One region of the Virgibacillus kekensis genome, then DNA from elsewhere that is predicted to be linked to it. Evidence: predicted binding sites of a transcription regulator. Region 1 holds the regulator's gene; the other holds the start of a gene.

Region 1 (9,151 bases):
CCCAGAACAGTAATATAAACTCCAATGTCAAATAACATTGCAGTAGCAAGCTCCATTTTGCCGAAAATGGGCACTTGAAAGTATTCATATGTATGCGACAGGAAAGGTTCTGTAAAGACAAATGAACCAACCCCGGTTCCAAGTGCTAGTAATAATCCAACTGGTATTAGCAAACGATAATCAATTGGCAAGATCTTTTCGAGCACTTCAGCGCCGTATGCCATATACATTAAAACTATAGCTGAGGCTGTCATGAGTCCACCAACAAATCCCCCGCCTGGTTTACTATGACCAGCAAAAAGTAAATATATGGAGAAACCCAGTAGAATAAACACTATTAACGATGTGGTAGTTCGCAGGATGAGATCATTAGGTTTGTTCATATAAAAGCTCCTTTAGTGCGTGTAAAGTTTTAACAGGTGTAGAGTTAGTGTAATATAAACTATCTAAAAAATCTACTTAATCGGATTAAAAGCCCTGGAATCCAAACCAGCTTGCAAGAAAAGCTGTTAAGTCAGTCATCCAGTCAAAAAATAAAGCAACCCCCATAAAAATCATGATATAGCCACCAATTTTCACCATTTTAGCACTGTGGCGCTTAATCCATGAAAGTTTCCCAACAAAAAATGAAAGAACGAAGAACGGTATTGAAAACCCAAGAATATAACTGATCATCATAACCATTCCCACATCTGGTTCAGTTGCTGCGAGTGAGATCACAATCGCAAGTATAGGACCCATACAAGGTGTCCATCCCAGTGAAAATGCCAGCCCAATTACCGCAGATCCAAAATAACCTGCAGGGCGATTTTTAAAGGCTATTTTCCTGTCTTTCATGAGAAATTCAAAATTAAATACCCCTACAATTACCAAACCGAAAAATACAATTAGAATGGCTCCTATCTGCCTGATAATATCATCGTTATTAGTCAGGAACTCGGAAACGAACGAGGTCCCATATCCCATTATAATAAAGATGACTGAGAACCCCAGAAGAAAGAAGATCGTATGTAGCATACTTTTCTTATTAAGTTTCTTGTTATCATCTTTTAGTTCGTTAACGCTCATTCCAGTAATATAAGAAAGAAAAACGGGATATAATGGCAATACACACGGCGAAATAAACGAAAGCACCCCTGCACCGAATGCAAGGAATATATTGATTTCAGACATCGTAATCCTCCTATACAGCACTTTCCTTCATTCTAACAGATTCATGGCTGTTCTCTTATTCAGATTATGACAAATATACGAAACCTTAGTGAATATAAGCGAACAGGCAGACAATTCTGCAGTAATTAAAAACCCCTTGTTATTCAATAGTCATAACAAGGAGCGCTGTACAATGTATTGGTCAATTAATGTAAATATTATTTACTTATCGGCCTGATTATTCATTGCACGCATCATTTGATTAATCTTCTTCTGCGATGGTTTCTGACCCATCTGCATCATCAACGTGCGAAGCATTTGCTCATTGATAGGCGGATTTTTTTTGAGGTAGTTCATCATATACTTTCGGGCAATAAAAAATCCCAGAGCCACACCAATAATCAATGCCAATATAGCGATCAATACAACCCAGATGACATCCATTACAGCTTTCCTCCTTCATGTTGTCTCTCATCCAGTATAGTAAATCAAAGAAAGGAATACAATGCTTGTCTTATCTCATCCTCATCTTCCTGCCCAACTGGAGAAATCCAACCGTAATTAGTAGAGTCTTCTCCCATTACAAATAAATGCGGATGAAAAGACCGCAACGTGGGAAATAAAGTCTCTTCTGCGTCAAGTATTATTTCACTACGAAAGTTTATACGTTTTTTTTCTATATGTAAAGAAATATATCGCCTCTTGCTCCATATTTTAAGGAAATCACCCTCAACTTCCATGCTAAGTTTGGAACATGTATTATTCTTTCTAATATGCGTGATTATATCGGAACAGGAAAACTCTCTTGTTACGTAATCAAATTGGGATTTAAGATCACCTCTATGTCCATTGACCTGATAGTCTTTGATAAACCTGTATACTATGTCGCCCCGATAGAAAAAATGACGTGCGAATTCTTCTTTGATCCAGTAAATAGAGTAATGATTCAACAAAATCCCTCCTCTTTTACTCTTCATTATACGTAAGTCCCAACAAAAATCTGTCATACTGCGAAGAAAATAAGCACTAGTTTTGTCGAATGGAAATAAAGCGTAAGCAATTGTTCAGCGACGTACGATGTGGACCGTGTCGTACAAGATTAAATGCGCATAGTATGAAGGAAGTTTAGGGAGACCTAAGCTTGGAACTCAAAAAGGCATGCCCTTACTAGGGGTATGCCGAAGTTATCTACAGAATCTCTGCTTACAGAAAAAGATGACCCTCATAAGAAGGGCCATCTGTCTGCTAGAATAATTTTTCAACGTGTTTTACTACATTATTCACTGTAAAACCGTATTCTTCCATGACTTTTTCACCATTGGCTGAAGCGCCAAATCTATCGATTGCAAGGATATCGCCTTCGCTGCCAACATAACGGTCCCAACCAAATGGGGAAGCCATTTCTATCGCCAGACGTTTTTTGACTGCTGAAGGAAGTACTTTTTCTTTATATTCATCATTCTGTTCCTTAAAGCGATCCCATGATGGCATACTTACAACAGAAACATCAATACCCTTTTGTTTAAGTTCCTCTTGGGCTTTTACAGCTAGTTGAACCTCTGAACCTGTTGCCAACAGCAATGCATCAGGCGTCTCTTTACTCGCTGGGCTAACAACATAAGCGCCTTTTTTGACACCTTCGTAGGCGTGTTCGGCAGTTCCTTCAAGGGTAGGTAGTCCCTGGCGTGTCAGTACAAGGGCTGTCGGTGTGTTTGTTGACTCCATTGCCAGTCTCCATGCCGCCTGAACCTCGTTACCATCTGCCGGTCGAATAGTTGATAAACCAGGCATTGCACGGAAGGAAGCTAACTGCTCAACTGGTTCGTGGGTCGGACCATCTTCCCCTACTGCGATTGAGTCATGGGTAAATACATAGGTTACCGGTACATTCATTATAGCTGAAAGGCGTACAGCAGGACGTAGGTAGTCGCTAAATACAAAGAATGTACCAACGTACGGCTTAACTCCACCATGAAGAGCCATTCCATTCATGGCAGCGGCCATAGCAAATTCACGAACACCGAACCAAATGTTTCTGCCCTGATAATTCTTGCGGGAGAAATCATCTTCATTTTTTATAGTTGTCTTATTGGAGCCTGCCAAGTCAGCACTGCCGCCAAAGAAATATGGAACTGATTTTGCAATTGAGTTTAATACTTCGCCGGACGAAGCACGTGTTGCGCTGGAATCCTTGCCCGCTTCATAAACAGGCAGGTCTTTTTCCCAGCCTTTTGGCAATTCACCTTTGATTGCCAGTTCCAATTCTCCAGCAAGAGCAGGGTGCTTTTCTTTATAGGTTTCAAAAAGTTTATTCCATTCTTTTTCAGCATGGCTACCTGACTTCACGATTTTCTGTTCGAAATCTGTGTAAACTTCTTCAGGAACTTCAAAATCCTCATGTTCCCATTTATATTGCTGTTTTGTCAGCTGCACTTCATCTGATCCTAAAGGAGCACCGTGTGAAGCAGCAGATGCAGACTTATTTGGAGAACCGTATCCAATTACTGTTTTAACTTCAATGAGCGTTGGCTGCTCGGTATTGTCCTGTGCCTGACTTATTGCTTTTCTAATCTCATCAAGATCATTACCGTCTTCCACGCGAAGAACTTGCCAGCCGTATGCTTTAAACCGCTCTTCCGTATTATCGGAAAAAGCCCGGTTTAATTCACCATCAAGAGAAATATCATTTGAATCATACAATGCAATCAGCTTGCCGAGACCAAGATGTCCCGCTAGTGAAGCCGATTCATGAGAAATTCCTTCCATAAGATCCCCGTCACTGACAAGGGCATATGTATGGTGATCGATTATTGGAAGGTTATCCTGGTTATATTTTGCTGCCAGGTGTGCTTCAGCCATCGCCATACCTACAGACATTGCTAAACCTTGTCCAAGTGGACCAGTTGTTGCTTCCACCCCATCTGTGTGGTGTACCTCCGGGTGACCAGGTGTTCTGGAATCCCACTGCCGGAAGTTTTTAAGATCATCTATTGTTACATCGTATCCTGATAGATGCAGCAAACCATACAGCAGCATGGAACCATGACCTGCAGATAATACAAAACGGTCACGATTAAACCATTTTGAGTTTTTAGGATTATGATTCATGAAATCCGTCCATAGCGTGTAAGCCATTGGTGCTGCCCCCATTGGCAGACCTGGGTGGCCTGAGTTTGCATTTTCAATTGCATCAATAGCCAATGTTCGGATTGTATTTACAGATAGTTCTTCGATTTTCTGAGACAAAATTATTCTCCTTTCGAGCTAAAAGTTGATAATATCCTTTTATATTCTATAATGAAACGCTAACTGTCACAAGCAATAACCGAAAACGTTTAATTAGTGTTTCTTATTGCGATCTTGTAGGTCCCGCACTTTCTTAGGGGTAACATCATTACCTTCACGGTCCATAACTGTCATGGATTTAAACTGATTTTTAAAAGATTTACGGACATTCTGAAGGTACTGTTTTCGCAATTCTTTTTGTTCTTCTTTTTCTTTTTCATCAAGACCATCATTTTTAGCTTTTTTAGCCAACTGATTTATCCTTTCCAGCTTCTCTTTGGAAATCATTAAAATACCTCCCGGATACCTTTTAAGCAAGGTCTCAAACCTTTTTATTGCACAGAGTCAGATAAATATACTTTTCAGTTCCTAATAGAAAAAAGCAAGAACAGCATACTGTTCTTGCTTTTTAATATTACTCTTCCTCGGATTTTGTTTCAAGTATTACGGAATTCCCGATATCTGCGATGAATTGTAGCCTTTGAAATATTGTATCCCAGCCCGTTCAGTGTCTTTGCTATCTCTTCAAACGTCATTTTATTTTGTCTCATTCGTATAACCTCTTCAATCGGAAAATCTTTCCGACCCCTGCCTGGTGCTTGTCCGCGATTAGAAAGATTTACACTGGGGTCATACCCTCTATCCATTGCTTTCCTCATGCCTCGCTTAATTTTTGTATTATGAATTTTACGTTGATATTCCTCAACAATCCCCACAATCTGCAAAACCATCGAATCCGATTCAGACATTTCCAGTTCTCCGTCCTCAAGCACTGTATAAATTTTTACATTTAATTTTTGGAGCTGATGAAACAATGCTATTTTTGTATTTCCCCTACCGAGCCTGGTTTCATCCTGGATAAGCAGGCAATCTGCTCTTTTTTCAGTAAAATGTTCTAGCATCCGGAAAATACCATCTCTGTCAATGTCATATCCACTTTCCTGTTCCTGGATACAGTCAACTACCGTAATATTATGTCTAGCAGCGAGTGCATTCAATTCCTCATACTGCCTTGATAATGATGTCTCCTGCTCTTTTTTGTCGGTACTTACCCGGCAATATATGACTGCGTTCATTTATACCGCTCCTCAATCTTTTATGCACTGGTTACCATGGAAAAATATAAAAATGCAAGCGCCAGTGCGAAAGCAACTAAGTAGAAAACGTCCGTTTTAGTAATTTTTTCAAACATATAAATCAGTCCTCCCTAAATTATAAGAACCCCTGTTCGATTTCTGTTACTTACTATTATATACGAACATATGGTCCTGTCAACAGTTTTCTCGAACGAATGTTTGCTTTTACTACCTGTAAATGGTAAACTATCATTAATAATAAATCCTATGCGCGAGGTGTTTGATAGATGAATAAACTTTCTAAACGGCAGGAAGCAATACTTGAATATATTAAAGATGAGGTTAATCAAAAGGGGTATCCGCCTTCGGTAAGAGAGATAGCAGAAGCTGTTGGCCTCGCCTCCAGTTCTACTGTACATGGCCATCTAGCCCGGCTTGAGAGTAAGGGATATATTCGCAGGGATCCTACCAAGCCTAGGGCTATCGAGGTGCTGGACCTTTCAGGAGAAAGCCATATTCCAAAAGAGGAAGCAAGATACGCTCCTGTCATAGGTAAAGTTACTGCTGGTATACCGATTACTGCCGTTGAAAATATAGAGGAATTTGTTCCGTTACCAAAATCGAGTGCCGGGCCAGATGATAATTTGTTTGTCCTGATCATTGAAGGTGAAAGTATGATAGAGGCAGGAATTCTGGATGGGGACATGGTAATTGTTAAGCAACAGAACACTGCACAGAACGGTGATATCGTCGTAGCAATGACTGATGAAGATGAAGCAACCGTTAAGCGTTTCTTTAAGGAGAAAGACCATATCCGTCTGCAACCGGAGAATGCTACGATGGAGCCGCTCATCTATCCGAATGTTACCATTCTGGGAAAAGTGATTGGTTTGTTTCGTACAATTCATTAATAAAATCCATAATAAAAGACTTCCATCATATAGTGACGGAAGTCTTTTTTGATTCCTATTAATAAGTGGACAGGTATTGTTCTCTTTCCCAAGGGTGAATGGTAGTTCTAATTCTATACTATGGTTTCAAGCGTTATCAAACGTAAATCAAAAACCGCTGTATAATAAGGAAGTTATTTTTCAGTTATCAAATAAAATAATCCATTATCATTATTGTTGGGGTGTTTGTGGGGTGTTCTGAGGGTGACCATCTCACCCTCCTTTACATCCCCTTACTTTATTCCTTCTCTTTGCTTAACTGTAGCGATCATGGCATTTTTCATATCATTACTATACCTAGGGTTGTTTCTGATTTCCTCGATTTCTTGTTCAATAGCCTCGGCCTTACTCACAGGGACTGGTTCCTTTTGCTTTTCTGGTTCAGTTTTACTAATAGTAGGGACAAAATGCGCTCTCATTTCTTCGATTGCCCGGGATGCGCGATCTGATGAGGAACGTGATTTATCTAGTAGATTAACTATTTCTGCAAAACCAAATAATAATACTCCACTAAATATGCCTCTCTCTAAAATGGTAAAAGAACACTATCCATGAAGTTTCAGTTACAGGTTCCATTTCTCCTAAATAATTTTCCTTCATGGTTGGAAGGGTTAGTGGTGAAAAAGTGTTCAATTCTATCAAGCAAAAACTGTTAAGTCTAATCTAGCAGTTACATTTTGGCAATCATTTTCATTGCGTGGCTGGGAGATTATATGTTTGGTCCATAAAAAAAAGCCCCCACCAATTAAGGCGGAGGAAAGGGGAGGTTTTTGAACAATTATGGGCTATTCAGGTTGGGGCAATTCCTTCTTGGGTTTAGTAGCCACCATAGCCACCCTTCTGAAAATTGGATCCTACAATAATCAGGAGGATAAACAGAACTACAAGCAGTACGAAACCATTGTCATCAAAAATGCCTCCGTGACTCATTCAATTCCACCTCCTTTTCCCTTTGTACAGTATTGTATGTTTTATAGCGGACATAGTTTGTTATGTATGCCTGATGAAAACCAAAACAGGCTTAAGCCTTTCGAATTTAACCACTCAACGTTTTTCATTTCTCCTTCCTTATTAGTAATTTCTTCGTAATGCAAATAGAACCACATAAAATTTAATTCATCCCTCTAGTCATCCCATTTGTAGGGTTTAAAATTTAAAATAAGTGACTTGAAAAATATGCTAATTAAAAAGAACACATGTCCAACCATCTTTTTATCTTTTGAATAATGCACTAGTAGGAAAGGTTAACTTTTTGACCTCTTTGTAAGAGGTCTTTTTTACGTTAAAGTGCTAAACAAATCGGGTATACTGTAAAATGGATTCCATAATTTTAATATAGAAAATTTATATGGTACACTCTTAAAAGTTTAAAGGAGTAGAGAAGAATGAACATTTTAGAAGCTGCAAACAGGAATGAACTTAACCTTGTTGAAGTAAGTATATTGCTTGAACTGGAAAAGCACTATCCACGCCCGGTTAAAGTTGAGGAAGTTAATAAAGATGAGCTAGTCCGAGAAAATATACATAACTTAATTCAAAAAGGGCTAGTAGAACAAAGATGGGATAAATATAGAATAGTGAAGAATGTTCCTGCCAATTAAGCTGAGGATTCTTGTATAAATTCAATTTAATTTACAGATACTTTTAGACGTGAAGCCAAATGATATACTCTTCTCTTTATTAACCCCTACCGATATGGCAGGGGTCTTTTTTTGTGCATATTCATTAGTTTATCGGCACATACTTAACGTACAGCAAGATTTACCTCCATGGTCTGGCCCCCTTATCCAGGGGCCTCCTTTTTTTGGTATATCTTTATATCTTTAGTGCATATACCTGTATAGGGGTCGACAACCCTACCTGACGTACATTGACCTCTTTATGAGGTCTTTTTTGTATATTGCGGACTTAGTTGTTCATACTATGCTTGTAGCTGTAAACTCCTATTGCTCATGGGCCTTTTTATAGGGGCCTTATTTTATTTAGTATAAGCTCTCACGTAGTTCGGATTGGCAGTGATATAGAGACCGCTCTTGATCTGGTACATATATCCGCCGTCCACGTAGAACTTATCTTTGATAACGGTGAATACCTCTCCCTTATGGACGACTACAGCGTGATCATCCCAGTTAGCAGAATTGTAAGTCCAAAGGGAATCAACAATAACCTCTACATACTTCTGGGAGTCGACTGGTTCCTCATAGGATATGCCAAAGTATCTGGTGATTGCTTTGGCATGGACCCTAGCGATTTCATATACATATTCCTCCTGCTTGGAACCGAAAATGAGTTGGAAGTATGCATCATTGGTCATAAATCCGTTTTCTGTCAGTACTGCTGTCATCGTCGTTTCCCGGCAAATATGAAGATTGGTCCAGCTGCCTGGTTCGCTTGCATGCAGACCATCACCGTGTGTGCTGTAACCCGCTTTCTGTACTTCATCAACAAACAGCTCAGCAAAGCCTCTTTACTCCACTTGCAGAATACCAATAGATAGCACAACGGCCTTCAGGTGCTGAAGATGAATTGGCATTCGCATGAATGGACCAGACTAAATCCACACCCTGAGCATTGTAATTATCAGTCCGTTGCTGTAGACCAACTTCCGGCGAAAACGGCTGCTGGTACAACAAAGTGTCAATTCCATTGACCCTAAGCAACTTGTCCAGTTCTACGGCAACCTTGGAA
Region 2 (9,151 bases), on a different contig from region 1:
AATATACGTCCAAGCATAAAACTGCAGTTAACTTTTTATTTTTCCTCATGTGTTTTTAGATTAATAAAAAGCTAGCCTATTCTGTAAGTATGCTTGCATGAGAACCCTTTCGCATTTCATCTTTCTTCCATAAAAATAACCTATTTGGTCCTGAATGTAAATTAATTTAGGAATTTAAGACAAAATAAAAAGCCTTTCTTCAACTGATAGAAAAAAGGCACTGTGGTTTTATATGTTATGTCGAAGATTTCACGGTTACTTTTTGGCACTGTCTGCAGACACCGTGAAAAGTGAGCCGGTGATCTTTCACTTTAAATCCCCAGTCGTTTTCTACTATCTTTTCAACATCCTCAAGCAGATCATCCACTATTTCTTCTACTGAGCCACATTCAATGCACACCAGATGGTGATGAAAATGCTCGGCACCCTCTTTGCGGAGATCATAACGTGATACACCGTCACCAAAGTTAATTTTGTCCACGATTTTTAATTCAGATAATAATTCCAATGTACGGTAAACAGTAGCCAAACCTATCTCAGGTGCTTTTTCTTTTACAAGCAGGTATACATCCTCTGCACTCAGATGATCCTCTTCACGTTCCAACAAAACCCTAACCGTTGCTTCCCGTTGTGGAGTGAGCTTATAACTTTGTGCATGGAGCTGCTTCTTTATACGTTCTATCCGGTGTTCCATAGCAAGTCTCCTCCCTAATATCCCCACTTACTATTATATGCACTCCTATATAGCGTGTCAAAGTATAATTATTATAAACTGTTATCAATAATAAATATTATACAATAGTAATTATTATTTGTAAAACGACCTAATAATCATGCCCATTGCTTCGTTGGCGATAAATGCCTCTATTGCAGCTGCAACTATTGACACCACCAAAAGCAAAGAGAATACTGTGACATATTTTCCGAGTGGCTGGAGCACCGGCTGAGCGATTCGTCGTGTAAATAATTTTCCCAGTAATGTAAGTGAGAATATCATGGAGAGACTACCTGCTGTTATATAAATCGGAATGATTAACAGATTTTGCGGAGCGATGGACAATGATGCCAACAGAAATCCTTTCATTCCAAGCTGATTTACAATAAAGCCCACGGAAAAACCTACTACCAGTCCTTTTAAAAACAGCAGAACCCATACTAACGGTAATCCAACAACAGAAAGCCCAAGGATAAAAAGCAATAATAAATATTTCGCGTGATAAGAAAAACTGCTTTTTAAAATTTCATCTCCCGCTATTTGATCCTCATCAGCAATTTGCCCAAAAAATCTCTCCAGATAAAAAAACAAATCTTCTTTCTGAGCCCAATTCATACTGTTGACAATTATGGCACCGAAAATAACGCCGGTCAAAAACAGGATGATCATAAAGATATAGATGGTTGCATGTTCTTTTAAATGGTTTACGATAAGCGCACGTTTGGTATACATGGGGATCCTCCATAAGCGTTATTTTCCTTTTAGGCAGTTTACTGAAAGTACCCAAAACTTATATTCTTATCTGCCTATTTAAAAACTATGAAAAATTCCGTCCAAACATACCAAATTCGCATAGATTCTTTTACCTGTTTTCTTCACTCGGAACTGGTGATACTCCCGTATTTCCCGCCGCCACCAGCTTTAATGGACAATCTGCCCCCTCTCATATTTATAATGGCTGTTGCTAGTTTTACAGGGACAACTTTCTCGAGTTCTTCTTTTTTCACGTGATGAATGACATTCATTTCTGTCTGAAAGTGTTCTAGCAGTTTTGTAAACGTCTTTGGACCAAGTGCCGGCAGATATTCCAATGGCACCTGGTAAAGATACGGCGGACGTTCTCTTGAACCATGAGTATCAGCAAGTTCCTTGATGCGGTCAAAAACACCTTTGACAATCTTGGTTGATCCACAGTTCGAACATTTCGCTGCATCACGCGACAAAGGTTCCAGACACTGACTGCACACGGTCGTATGATATTTCCCCAGGTGAGGGTTCATTCCAAAATTCTGCTTGATTTTACGTCCTTCCACCTGATGCAATGCCCAATTGAATTCTTTAAAGGAAGGTTCCTCCATCAGGATTTCCTGATATTCACGTGCTATCTTGGCCAGTGAATGGGCGTCGGAATTCGATACAAATGTATAGTGATGAAGTTCCTGAATTTGGTCAGCCATTTCCGTATCGGAACTTAATCCCAGTTCGACCGCGTCAATCAAATCAGGGTCAAGCACTTCAGTCAGCGATTTTCTAACACCTTTCCCGTAGAGGCTTTTAAATGGCGTGAATACATGCGCCGGAATAAAGAGGCCATCCAGTTCTTTCACTTTATATTGAAGGTCCTTTGCCGTCCCGTAATAACGCTGGGAACTTAGGGTAATATTTTTCATTTTACCTGTAAGCCACTCAGAAAAGCGTGTGATTGTATTCAAGGTAGGGAAAAAACACAGCACATGTATAGGTCCCTGACAGTTCTCATCGTAAACCTCTATTTCAGATCCCAGCAGGAGTGTCACATTCTCAAAGCGTACTCCCCCCTCATCGAGTTCATACGCTTTTCCTTTTTCAATCAGCTGCCGGATCTCTTCCTGAACAGCAGGTGCATGACTATCAATTACACCAACCATATGAATTCCCTTGTTTCTGCTTGCTTCCAGCAAAACATTCGTAAGGGTCAACGTTTTAGCGCCAGTTATTTTTACCGGTTTGTTATATATATCTCTACCGATATGAATATGCATATCAGCGAAATAAGAGTTCAACATGACTTACATCCTTCCAACACTACGTAAAAAGCAACATCGTAGTTAATGTCTATTGCACTGGTTAAAGAGCAACAAAGTTTAATAAAAGAGCTTATAAAAATAACATTAGGTTAGATACTTTATGTTTGCTTACTAGCTAAATATAGAACCGCATAGTTTGTTTTCGCATCGTGGATCCGCTGGTCCTGCACATACTGTTTTGCTTCTTCAAGTGTAAGCTCCAGCAGCTCCACAAATTCATCGTCATCCCCAGCAACCGTTTCCTTAAGGGGCTCTATGTCTTCTGTTATATACAGATACATAAGCTCATCAGCAAATCCAGGCGAGGTATAAAATGAAGTTACGAATTCCATGGAGTTCGCAGTATAACCTGTTTCCTCCTCCAGTTCACGGTATGCGGTGGTTTCTGGTCCTTCCCCCGGCTCAAGTTTTCCTGCAGGAATCTCCACTAGTGATTTTTCGAGCGGCTTACGGTACTGCTCAACAAACAGTATTTTTTTATCTTCCGTAATTGCAATAACGGCTACAGCGCCGGGATGTTTGATCAATTCCCTTTTTGACGTCTTTCCATTCGGCAGTGTGACATCGTCGACCTGCAGGTTCACTACTTTCCCATCATATATTTTTTCTGTATGGATCGTTTTCTCCTCAAATTTCTTCATACATTTTACCCTGCCTTTTCTAGAATAGTCGTATATGAAATCTATTCTAGCATACGCGAATCAGTTGTAATACATGGAAGAATATCCGTACAATTAACAGAGGGACAGATTAAATGGAGGTCGATTACAGATGAAAAAGAATCAACTTGGGAATTCAGATATTTCCATCTCAGAATTGACGCTTGGCTGTATGTCGCTTGGCGCAGATAATAAAGCTGCCACGACTATTATTGATCAGGCAATTGATATGGGTGTTAATCACCTGGATACTGCCGATTTATATGAGTTTGGCGCTAATGAGGAAATCGTCGGGGAAGCCCTGAAAGGACGCCGTAACCAGGTTGTTTTAACGTCAAAAGTCGGCAATCATTTTGATAAGGATAAAAAAGACTGGTTCTGGGACCCATCAGAGAAACACATTAAAGAAGGAATCAAGGCGAGTTTGCACCGGCTGCAGACCGACTATATCGACTTTTACATGCTTCACGGCGGAACAATTGATGATCCGATCGATGAGTCAATTGGTGCCTTTGAGGATCTTAAAAAAGAGGGACTGATTCGCGCGTATGGTATTTCGTCCATTCGCCCAAATGTCATCCGTGAATATGTGAAGCGTTCCAATATCGATGGTGTGATGATGCAATACAGCCTGCTCGACCGCCGTCCTGAAGAGGAAGTTCTTGATTTGCTCAAGGAAAATAACATCAGTGTATTGGCACGTGGCCCTCTTGCCAAAGGGATGTTAAGCAACAATGCTGCTGAGCAAATTGCGAAAAAAGGGGCTGATGGTTTTCTGGATTATTCGCATGAGGAATTAGCCTCTGTCCACCGGCTCTTAACGGAAAAACTCGAACTGGAAGAGTCACTTAACACCGTCGCACTTAAGTATGTACTGAAACATCCGGCAGTCACAAGCGCTGTTTTCGGTGCCAGTTCGCCGGAACAGGTTATTGAAAATACCAGCGCTAATTTTACTAATGCCCTTTCTGACGAAGTGTACCAGACGCTTAAAGGGATTACCAAAGCAAATAAATACGAGAAACACCGATAATGGATGACAGGGAGGCAATATTTTTCACCCCCCTTTCTTTGTCTATCAAGGGATTTGGCTTTCACTTCCCCCAGTAGACGGATGAACACATATATTTCCATTGATTATAATTCGCTGATTAGCATATAATGAGAACAAACGTTCCTATTGAGAGGTGTAATTTGTAATGGATTACAACGATTACCCCCGCAACGATGTTCTTTGTATCGATATGCGATCATTCTATGCAAGTGTAGAAGCGGTTAAACTTGGATACGATCCAATGACTGTTCAGCTGGCTGTCGTCGGTGACCCTGAACGACGGGGAAGTATCGTGCTGGCGGCCTCCCCCACTCTGAAAAAGAAACACGGAATCAGTAATGTCAGCCGTTTTTTTGAATTGCCCGATGACCCGGAGATTGTTGTAGTTCCTGCCCATATGGCTGACTATCTTCAGGTATCGATGGAAATCACCAGACTGATCAATCAGTATGTGCCAAAAGAAGCGATTCACCAGTATTCAGTGGATGAAGTTTGGGTAACAGTAAACGGACTGGAACGCTTATTCGGTAGCCGTTGGCATGTAGCTAGACTGATTAAACAGGATATTATGGAAAACTTTGGAATAACTTGTTCAATTGGAATCGGTGATAATAAATTTCTGGCCAAAGTAGTAATGGACCTGCACGCCAAAAAGGTCGGTATAGCCGAATGCAGATATGAGGATGTAGAAGAAAAACTGTGGCCATTCCCCGTACAGGATATTTGGGGGGTTGGCCGAAGAATGCAAAACAATTTAAACCGGATGGGAATTGTGACCCTCGGACAGCTCGCTAGATTTCCGTTAAAGCAGCTAAAAAAGCGGTTTGGCATCATGGGAGAGCAACTGTACTGGCATTCATGGGGAGTTGACCTCAGTCCGGTGCTTGGTAATTTCACCAAGTCCGAACAGAAGGGATTTGGACATGGGATTGCCCTGTTGCGCGATTATTCTGGGGAGGAAACTGCCGCCTGTATTCTCGATCTCTGTGAAGAGGTATGCCGCAGGGCCCGAACAGCCGGGAAAGCCGGACGAACAATCCATCTCGGTATCGCTTATTCCAAGGTGACCGGCGGCGGAGGATTCAGCCGCTCACGGTCGGTTGCGCTTCCGACCAACATAACCATGGATATTTATGCAGTCAGTATGCAGCTGTTCCATGAATTTTACGACGGACAGAGCGATATCCGACATGTGTCTGTCAGTCTGGATAACCTGTATGAGAACGGTGAAACCCAGCTTGACCTGTTCGATGATAAACCAAAGAAAAAGGACATCGGTTATGTAATGGATTCTATCCGTGACACGTATGGGTCTACCGCCATCCTCCGTGCCACCAGTTACACGGAGGATGGCGTGACCATCGGCCGAAGTAAAAAAATTGGTGGCCATTATGCTTGATTATTTATATACTATTTGGCTCATACTAAGCCCTGATTATACTCAACAGGAATGGAGCTGAATTTATATGGAAACAGAGGCAAGAAATTCAACGGAGGCTGCATTGCTTCACTACAAAGAAGGACTGGGACTATTCAACAGGAAAATGCCAAGATTATCGGAACAGTATAATGCTTTTACGGAAGAATGCTTTGAAGAGGGGGAGTTATCCAAACGGGAGAAACAACTGATTGCCCTGGGGATAAGCCTGTATGCACAAGATGAATATTGTATTATCTATCATGTAAAAGGTTGTCTCGACCAAGGGTGTTCCGAGCAGGAAATCCTGGAAGCTGTGGGTGTTACAGCAGCATTTGGTGGTGGAGCAGCAATGAGCCAGGCTGTAACCCTTGTTCAGGAATCAATTGACGAACTGAATCAATTAACCCAATAGGAACATTAGAAAAGCCACCTAAAATCAGGTGGCTTTTTAAACTCCGCTTCACAACTACTCTACGTAAATTATTTTTTGTTAAATTGACCTTTCATCATCTTTTCCAACAAACGCGGAGAAAGATGATAAATTTTGGTGGCTGCCTCCATCCACCATGGCATATTAATCTCCCGTTTTGGCGTAAATAGGCTGTCAGCTACCTTTTCAGCCACTTTATCCGGATCAAGCATATACCGCTCAACACTTTGCTGATAGCTGCCACCAGGATCAGCCACAGCAAAAAAATTCGTCCGCACTGGTCCAAGATTGACGGCTGTAATATGTATATTATGTGGAGCAGCTTCCAGCCGGAGCGCGTTGGTAAACCCCAGAACAGCATGTTTCGTTGAGGCATACACAGCGGATTTGGGCGTGGCAATTTTACCGGCCATTGAGGCAATATTAACAATGTGTCCTTCCCTGTTTCCTTTAAAATGCGGCAGGACTAACTTCGTTCCTTGTACCAGCGCCAGCACATTAAGCTGGAACATCCGCGTAACATCTTCCCACTCCATATCCTCCACATACTCAAAAACGCCTGATCCTGCGTTATTAATTAAACCATGGATTGGAGGATGTTCATCCAAAATCCTGCCTATAACCGTTTTCAGCTCCTGTTCATTCAATAAATCAGCTTGATAGACATGGCTTTTCATGCCAAAAGCTTGCTCGATTTCGCGTTGATTCTGTTCTAGTTTATCAATTGAACGGGCAATCATGATCGGCACCCCGCCATTTTTGGCGATATACCATGCCAGCCTTTCCCCTATACCGGAAGACGCCCCGGTGATAATAATTTTTTTGCCTCTGATTCTATTTTGCATGATAGTAAAAAACACCGTCCCGAAGTGTTTTTTCCACTCGATTCTCATCCTCCAGAAAATCAAGCTGTCCCACTGTTTCGGAGATGGTGAGATCCAACTGTTTTTCATACTGCCTTGGAAAAATCTGCCGGCAAAGTTCAAAAACTGTCTGTGGCTTTGCCTCAAGTAAGCTATGTACTTTACCGGCCCGCTGTTCCTGCTTCTCCAGACGGACCGGTATCATTCCCGCTGTATCCGTAAAAATCTTCCCATGCCCAGGAAAAACTTTCCGGATATCAAGATCCAGGCACTTCAATAGGTTTTTACGGTACTGCAGCATTGGCTTGGAACGACTGGTTTCGCCGATCCTTGGTGGCTCAAGAAGCGGGTTCGGCGAGATATGCTCAAGCAGATGATCACCACCAATGAAAGCACCATCCTGTTCGCGCAGGAATGACAAATGGCTCTGTGCATGTCCTGCTGTTTCAATAACACGCCATTCCTCATGGCCTGGAAGGGTATGCCCTTCCTGAATTATCCCGGTAAGGTGCCCTTCTCCGATATACTTAAGCGGTGTCTTTAATTTATTCAATTCAGCAAGAAATTCGGACGGGATACCGCACTGCAGGAAAAATTCATAAAAAAATTGCTCGTAATGCTCAAAGTAAACCGGATCCCGGCGCAGCCACAAATCTACATCCTGATGTGCGACTATATCCTTTAATCGAGGAAACTTATCAACAAGTCCCATATGATCCGGATGATGGTGTGTCAAGATAACCTGCTCGATATCTTCAGGACCATAGCCAAGCTCGTTTAATTGGATTGTCAGAGCCTCCCAGGCCTCCTTGGTTTTTACACCAGCATCCACAAGGGACAACGTATCCCCTTTTAATAGATATACATGAACGTCCCCCACAGGAAATGGTGTGGGCATCGTCATTTGACTGATTGTTTTATCAAGTAACTTCATTAGTTCGAATCCCCCTGAAATGAATGACGATTCAGTTATTTCTTTTATTGTATCCCTTTTATCAAAAAAAGTCACATACTAACTGTCTATTTTCGCAAATAACTGATGAATCGTTTCTGTCAGTATAGATGGTAAATGGTCAAAGCTGTATGTCAATTCAATGCGTTCTGTCCACTGATGCGGGTCCTTTCCAAGCGGACCAACATTGAGAATGGGCATAGTAAGCCTCTCCATAATATCTTCAGGGAATACAAACCCATTATTCTGCAGCGGCATATTAGTTGTCAGCTGATTTAGTCTGCTTTTGGATGATACTGGTCCAAGAAAGCTTAAGTCCGAAAGCCCGGTGAAGTACTCTGCCACTGTCAGGTTAAGCTGATAATTATTTTTGGTGTAAGTTTTTACATAGTCCATTACCTCGGTGATATATGGATCATCGTTAGATGAAACTGCCGGATAAAACGGTGGACTGTAAAAAAGAACAATCAATGGCGCCAAATCCTTACACATGGCTGCCAATTCCTGAACAAGCAAGGTGGAAAAATCACGGTCCCCTTTATCCCGCTGACTGACCAGCAGATTCTGCCGCCTTGTAATTTCCTTCTCGCCATATCGTTTTGTCGCTTCCTCGTATAATTCTTCGTACATCATGACATTTACTTTTGCGGACGGCATGGAAAATTCGTCAGATACCTCTCCAAATCTAGCCGCTTTTTCGTTAATATATTTCTCGATTTCTTTAGCGGCAGTACATGCGCCGTTCAAAAGTTTTTCATTGATCTCCTTAAACGTTTGCTTCAAATATAATACATTGTACATGGATATTGCGGCCTGAGGTGTCTGGACAGAATATTCCTCTTTCAGGTCGCGTTGCATAAGACTGACAGGTGGTGGTGTCACTTCTCCATCAATCTTTTCGATAAAGTCCTCACTGAGTTCAAGCTGCTGGGATAAAAAGCTGGTCATCAGATTAGGATTGATCCCGGCAAAAGGTTCACCGACATGTGACC

What was found. Region 1 encodes LexA, which represses DNA repair genes until DNA is damaged. Its sites were predicted from a motif close to CGAACATATGTTCG; they were not measured.
Region 2: the regulator LexA is predicted to act here: its motif matches at 4,605-4,618, upstream of ACFO3D_RS10965 (DNA polymerase IV).

What each region holds. Positions count from the first base shown of each region.
Region 1 is NZ_JBHSFU010000003.1:358,650-367,800, reverse strand. Features, by position in the region: gene ACFO3D_RS03240 (Na(+)/H(+) antiporter subunit B) at 1-383, opposite strand, end outside; gene ACFO3D_RS03235 (cytochrome c biogenesis CcdA family protein) at 469-1,173, opposite strand; gene ACFO3D_RS03230 (YneF family protein) at 1,375-1,596, opposite strand; gene sirA (sporulation inhibitor of replication protein SirA) at 1,641-2,102, opposite strand; gene tkt (transketolase) at 2,398-4,398, opposite strand; gene ACFO3D_RS03215 (DUF896 domain-containing protein) at 4,492-4,725, opposite strand; gene ACFO3D_RS03210 (YneB family resolvase-like protein) at 4,875-5,513, opposite strand; gene lexA (transcriptional repressor LexA) at 5,801-6,424, shown strand; gene ACFO3D_RS03200 (YjcZ family sporulation protein) at 7,280-7,393, opposite strand; gene ACFO3D_RS03195 (hypothetical protein) at 7,849-8,064, shown strand; gene ACFO3D_RS03190 (DUF5776 domain-containing protein) at 8,442-8,807, opposite strand; gene ACFO3D_RS03185 (N-acetylmuramoyl-L-alanine amidase) at 8,917-9,151, opposite strand, start outside.
Region 2 is NZ_JBHSFU010000006.1:4,734-13,884, forward strand. Features, by position in the region: gene fur (ferric iron uptake transcriptional regulator) at 236-694, opposite strand; gene spoIIM (stage II sporulation protein M) at 809-1,447, opposite strand; gene ACFO3D_RS10950 (endonuclease Q family protein) at 1,591-2,760, opposite strand; gene ACFO3D_RS10955 (NUDIX hydrolase) at 2,880-3,422, opposite strand; gene ACFO3D_RS10960 (aldo/keto reductase) at 3,553-4,473, shown strand; gene ACFO3D_RS10965 (DNA polymerase IV) at 4,640-5,893, shown strand; gene ACFO3D_RS10970 (carboxymuconolactone decarboxylase family protein) at 5,961-6,326, shown strand; gene ACFO3D_RS10975 (SDR family NAD(P)-dependent oxidoreductase) at 6,395-7,189, opposite strand; gene ACFO3D_RS10980 (MBL fold metallo-hydrolase) at 7,179-8,141, opposite strand; gene ACFO3D_RS10985 (M20/M25/M40 family metallo-hydrolase) at 8,220-9,151, opposite strand, start outside.